2 linked regions of the Alkalilimnicola ehrlichii MLHE-1 genome follow. The protein of the gene in region 1 binds, or shares a complex with, the protein of each later gene. Links are inferred from orthologs where the notes say so. Each region holds a gene or a part of one and is shown on either strand. Other genes may lie near its edges. The genes, in order: groL and metK.

Region 1 (3,212 bases):
GCGCGCCGGCCAGTTCCCGCGCCACGGCGTCATCGGGGCAGGTGCAGTAAACCAGGTACTGCTCGGCGGGCATATCGCCACCTCCGGGGCTCTATGGTGTCCGAATTGCGAGACTGGCCTTGAATTCTACCACCGCCGACCCCATTCAGAGGACAGCGCCGCGACAGCGGCTCTTGACTCGAGGGGGGCGGTCACTATCATTAGCACTCACAACTTGAGAGTGCTAACCCTGCCCTCTCTCCAAAACCGCCAAACACGAACGACAGCAAACGCATAAGGGAGTAACAGCCCCATGAACATTCGTCCCCTGCACGATCGCGTGGTCATCAAGCGCATGGAAGAGGAGCGCACCTCCCCCGGTGGCATCGTCATCCCCGATTCCGCCGCCGAGAAGCCCATCAAGGGCGAGGTGGTGGCCGTGGGTAACGGCAAGCTGCTGGACAACGGCGAGACCCGCCCGCTGGACCTGAAGGTGGGCGACAAGGTGCTGTTCGGCAAGTTCGCCGGCACCGAGGTCAAGGTCGATGGCGAGGAGCTGCTCGTCATGCGCGAAGACGACGTCATGGCCATCGTCGAGTAAACCGCTTTCCGCCGAATTCCGTTTTAGAGAGGACAACACACAATGGCAGCTAAAGAGATCCGTTTCTCCGACGACGCCCGCCAGCGCATGATGAAGGGCGTGAACACCCTGGCCAACGCGGTCAAGGCCACCCTGGGCCCGCGCGGCCGCAACGCCGTGCTGGACAAGTCCTTCGGCGCCCCCACCGTCACCAAGGACGGCGTCTCCGTGGCCAAGGAGATCGAGCTGGAGGACAAGTTCGAGAACATGGGCGCGCAGATGCTCAAAGAGGTCTCCAGCCAGACCTCCGACATCGCCGGTGACGGCACCACCACGGCCACCGTGCTGGCCCAGGCCATCCTGCGCGAAGGCATGAAGGCCGTGGCCGCCGGCATGAACCCCATGGACCTCAAGCGCGGCATCGACAAGGGCGTCTCCGCGGCCACCAAGTACCTGGCCGACGAACTCTCCAAGCCCTGCGAGACCGACACGTCCATCGCCCAGGTGGGCTCCATCTCCGCCAACTCCGACGAGTCCGTGGGTCGCATCATCGCCGACGCCATGCAGAAGGTGGGCAAGGAAGGCGTCATCACCGTGGAAGAGGGCTCCGGCCTGGAGAACGAGCTGGACGTGGTTGAGGGCATGCAGTTCGACCGCGGCTACCTCAGCCCCTACTTCATCAACAACCAGCAGTCCATGAAGGCCGAGCTGGAAGACGCCTTCATCCTGCTGCACGACAAGAAGATCTCCAACATCCGCGACCTGCTGCCGCTGCTGGAGAATGTCGCCAAGGCCAACAAGCCGCTGCTGATCATCTCCGAGGACATCGAGGGCGAGGCCCTGGCCACCCTGGTGGTCAACAGCATCCGTGGCATCGTCAAGGTGGCTGCGGTCAAGGCCCCCGGCTTCGGTGACCGCCGCAAGGCCATGCTGCAGGACATCGCCGTGCTCACCGGCGGCACCGTGATCTCCGAGGAAGTGGGTCTGTCCCTGGAGAAGGCCACCCTGGACGACCTGGGCCAGGCCAAGAAGGTGGACGTCTCCAAGGAAGAGACCACCATCGTCGGCGGCGCCGGCCGTCACGACGACATCATGGCCCGCGTCGAGCAGATCCGTGCCCAGATCGAGGAGAGCACCTCCGAGTACGACAAGGAGAAGCTGCAGGAGCGCGTGGCCAAGCTGGCTGGCGGCGTGGCCGTCATCAAGGTGGGCGCCACCTCCGAGATCGAGATGAAGGAGAAGAAGGCCCGCGTGGAGGACGCCCTGCACGCCACCCGCGCCGCGGTGGAAGAGGGCATCGTCCCCGGTGGTGGCACCGCGCTGCTGCGCGCCCAGGCCTCCCTCGACGGCTTGGAGTATGCCAACCACGACCAGGAGGTGGGCATCAACATCGTCCGCCGCGCCATGGAAGAGCCCCTGCGCCAGATCGTCTACAACGCCGGTGGTGATGGCGCCGTGGTGGTCAACGAAGTGCGCAACGGCGAGGGCAACTACGGCTACAACGCCCAGAGCGGTGAGTACGGTGACTTGGTCGAGATGGGCATTCTCGATCCCACCAAGGTGACCCGCACCGCGCTGCAGAACGCCGCCTCCGTGGCCGCGCTGATGATCACCACCGAGGTGATGGTCGCCGACCTGCCCAAGGACGACGACGCCGGTGCCGGCGGCGGCATGGGCGACATGGGTGGTATGGGCGGCATGGGGGGCATGGGCGGCATGATGTAAGCCGTCCGGCCCACCGGCCGACCCAAACCGAACCCGCCGACGGTCCTGCCGCCGGCGGGTTTTTTGTGTCCGGAACCCGGGCCCGCCCGGGAGCCTGGTCGGGCGATTTATGCCATCATTGCGAGCTATGAATGCCCTGCACCCCACACTGTTTCTGGTGCTTGCCCTGACGGCAGTCATTGCGCTCCCCGGCTGCGGTGCCATGCAACGCCATTACGAGGCGGGGCTGATCCTGGCCGATATCCGCGCCGGCGAGGCCGACAGCCGCTGGAAACGCACCCGACCGGCCCCGGAACGAGAGACCGTCGAGTACACCGGCCCCACCGGGGTGCCACGGGTGGCCGACCTCTATACCCCGGGCGACGAGGTCCGCTCCAACCTGGTGCTGGTCCACGGCTTCACCGAGGCGGGCCGGCGGGACCCGCGCCTGGTGCAGTTCGCCAAGACGCTGAGCCGGGCCGGTTTTCGCGTCCTCGCCCCAGAGGTGGAGACCCTCACCCGCATGGACGTCTCGCCGGAGAACATCCGCGATGTGGTGGATGCCGCCCACTGGCTGGACGCGCGGGACGACGGCGAGGGGGTGGGCGTGGCCGCGATGAGCTTCTCCGTCGCCACCGCCGTGCTGGCGGCGCTGGAGGAGGACGGCCGGCCACACATCGGCTGGATCGTCGGGGTGGGCGGCTACTACGATCTGGTGGAGACCCTGACCTACGTCACCACCGGCTATTTCACCGAGGACGGCGAGCGGCGCTACCAGATCCCCCGGGTGGAGGGCCGCTGGGTGGTCCTGCTGACCCAGCTGGACCGGGTGCCGGATGCCGACGACCGCCGCCTGCTCGACCGTATCGCCCGCGAGCGCCTGGCGGACCCGGAGGCCGAGACCGGGCCGCTGGCCGAGCGGCTGTCACCGCCCGGGCGCGCGGTCTAT
Region 2 (3,125 bases), 2.5 Mb from region 1 along the record:
CAATGGCGCGCTTGATCGCCTCCGAATCGTGCCCGTCCACCTCGCGCACCACATGCCAGCCGTAAGCCTCAAACCGGCCCGGCGTATCGTCGGTGAACCAGCCCTCCACCTTGCCGTCAATGGAGATGCCGTTGTCGTCGTAAAAACCGATCAGCTTGCCCAGCTTCCATGTGCCGGCCAGCGAGCAGGCCTCGTGACTCACCCCCTCCATCAGACAGCCATCGCCCAGGAAGCAGTAGGTCCAGTGATCCACCAGCTCGTGGCCCGGGCGGTTGAACTGCGCGGCCAGGGTGCGCTCGGCCAGCGCCAGCCCCACCGCGTTGGCCAGCCCCTGGCCCAGCGGCCCGGTGGTGGTCTCCACCCCCGCGGTGTAGCCGTACTCCGGGTGACCGGGGGTCCTGGAGTGCAGTTGGCGGAAGGCCTTCAGATCGTCAATGCCCAGCTCATAGCCCGACAGGTGCAGCAGGCTGTAAAGCAGCATCGAGCCGTGACCGTTGGAGAGCACAAACCGGTCCCGGTCCCACCAGTGGGGGTTGGCCGGGTTGTGGCGCAGATAGTCGTTCCACAGCACTTCGGCAATATCCGCCATGCCCATGGGCGCGCCCGGGTGACCGGAATGGGCGCGCTGCACCGCGTCCATGGACAGGGCTCGGATGGCATTGGCCAGATCTCGGCGTGTGGGCATTACGGTTCCCCCGGGGTTGCATATAGATCAAGGGCGCTTATTGTCCTGTAGAGCCGGGTCGCCGGCAAGTTGGCGGGCCTCGCACTCACCGGGTGAGACCGCTACAATCGGCAGTTCGTCGAAAACGGCACCGCAAACACCCGTCGCGGCCACGCAACCGGGCGCGAGACAACCACAACACAGAGGAGCTTGGGGTGAGCGAATACCTGTTCACGTCAGAGTCGGTTTCCGAGGGCCATCCGGACAAGATGGCGGACCAGATCTCCGACGCCGTGCTCGATGCCATCCTCGCCGAAGACCCCAGGGGCCGGATCGCCTGCGAGACGATGATCAAGACCGGAATCATCATCCTGGGCGGCGAGGTGACCACCTCGGCCAACATCGACTACGAGGCCGTGGCCCGGGAGACGGTCAAGCGCATCGGCTACAAACACCACGAGATGGGCTTCGATGGCGAGACCTGCGGGGTCATCAACATCCTCGGCAAGCAGTCGGTGGACATCGCCCAGGGGGTCGACCGCGACCATCCGGAGGAACAGGGTGCCGGCGACCAGGGGCTGATGTTCGGCTACGCCAGCAACGAGACCGATGTGCTGATGCCCGCCCCGATCACCTACGCCCACCGGCTGGTACAGCGCCAAGCGGAGGTGCGCTGTAACGGCCAGCTGCCCTGGCTGCGTCCGGATGCCAAGAGCCAGGTCACCCTGCGCTACGTGGACGGCCGCCCGGTGGCGGTGGACACGGTGGTGCTCTCCACCCAGCACGCCCCCGACCTCACCCAAGCCCAGGTGCACGAGGCGGTGATCGAGGAGATCATCAAGCCGGTATTGCCCGAGCAGTGGATCACCGGCGAGACCCGCTACCTGGTGAACCCCACCGGTCGCTTCGTGATCGGTGGCCCGGTGGGCGACTGCGGCCTGACCGGACGCAAGATCATTGTCGACACCTACGGCGGCATGGCCCGCCACGGCGGCGGCTGCTTCTCGGGCAAGGACCCGTCCAAGGTGGACCGCTCCGCCGCCTACGCCTGCCGCTACGTGGCCAAGAACATCGTCGCCGCAGGGCTCGCCGAGCGCTGTGAGATCCAGGTCTCCTACGCCATCGGCGTGGCCGAACCCACCTCCATCAGCGTGGAGACCTTCGGCACCGGCCGCGTGGACAGCGAGAAGCTGACCCGCATCGTGCGCGAGCACTTCGACCTGCGCCCCTACGGCATCCTGAAGATGCTCGACCTGATCCGCCCGATCTACACCGCCACGGCCGCCTACGGCCACTTTGGCCGCGAGGACGAGGGCTTCCCCTGGGAGCGCATCGACCGCGCCGAGGAGATCCGCGACGCGGCCGGCCTGTAGCGGGCAGAGCACCCGGCGCCGCCCCGAGGAGCGCTGCAACAGGGCCGCCGGCCCTGCCAGGCTCGGGGATGGCGCCCCATCGTTCCAACGGCGCTCAGCGAAATCGGAGTCTGCACCATGAATGCTGTCGTGGATACCAACGCCAACGACTACATCGTGCGCGACATCGGCCTCGCTGACTGGGGCCGTAAGGAAATCGCCATCGCCGAGACAGAGATGCCCGGCCTGATGGCGGTGCGCGAGGAATACCGCAACGAGCAGCCGCTCAAGGGCGCCCGCATCGCCGGGAGCCTGCACATGACCATCCAGACCGCCGTGCTCATTGAGGCGCTGATCGAGCTGGGGGCCGAGGTGCGCTGGGCGTCCTGCAACATCTACTCCACCCAGGATCACGCCGCCGCGGCCATCGCCGCCCAGGGCATCCCGGTGTTCGCCTACAAGGGCGAGACCCTGGATGAGTACTGGGACTACTGCCACCGGATCTTCGAGTTCGAGGGCGAGCCGGCCAACATGATCCTCGACGACGGCGGCGATGCCACCCTGCTGCTCAACCTGGGCGCCAAAGCCGAGCAGGACGCCTCTGTGCTGGACAACCCGGGCAGCGACGAGGAAAAGGCCCTGTTCGTCGCCATCCGCAACCGCCTGGAGAGCCAGCCTGGTTGGTACAGCGAGCGGCTGGCCGCCATCCAGGGGGTCACCGAGGAGACCACCACCGGCGTCAACCGCCTGGTGCGCATGGCCAACGAGGGCACCCTGCCCTTCCCCGCCATCAACGTGAACGACTCGGTCACCAAGTCCAAGTTCGACAACCTCTACGGCTGCCGCGAATCGCTGCTGGACGGCATCAAGCGGGCCACCGACGTGATGATCGCCGGCAAGATCTGCGTGGTGGCGGGCTACGGCGACGTGGGCAAGGGCTGCGCCCAGAGCCTCCGCGGCCAGGGCGCCACCGTCTGGATCACCGAGATCGACCCCATCTGTGCCCTGCAGGCGGCCATGGAGGGCTACCGGGTGGTCACCATGGACGAGGCCGCTGACAAGGCGGACATCTTCGTCACCGCCACCGGCAACTACCACGTGATCACCGG

The links.
Region 2: the proteins of groL (region 1) and metK are in contact, whole or in part, in a cryo-EM structure (PDB 8P4O), measured with the Escherichia coli proteins. The link is inferred for Alkalilimnicola ehrlichii MLHE-1 from one-to-one orthologs.

The regions. Positions count from the first base shown.
Region 1 is NC_008340.1:21,885-25,096, reverse strand. Bases 62-2,953 are described here. They hold groL (chaperonin GroEL), read left to right. Parts: upstream 62-622; coding sequence 623-2,284; downstream 2,285-2,953. Other genes in these bases: MLG_RS00100 (alpha/beta hydrolase family protein), read left to right, coding at 2,412-2,953; groES (co-chaperone GroES), read left to right, coding at 293-580; cutA (divalent-cation tolerance protein CutA), read right to left, coding at 62-73. Also shown: more of cutA, read right to left, coding at 1-61; more of MLG_RS00100, read left to right, coding at 2,954-3,212.
Region 2 is NC_008340.1:2,563,156-2,566,280, forward strand. The notes cover bases 154-2,958. They hold metK (methionine adenosyltransferase), read left to right. Parts: upstream 154-879; coding sequence 880-2,037; downstream 2,038-2,958. Other genes in these bases: tkt (transketolase), read right to left, coding at 154-685; ahcY (adenosylhomocysteinase), read left to right, coding at 2,155-2,958. Outside these bases: more of tkt, read right to left, coding at 1-153; more of ahcY, read left to right, coding at 2,959-3,125. UniProt on the Escherichia coli protein: Catalyzes the formation of S-adenosylmethionine (AdoMet) from methionine and ATP.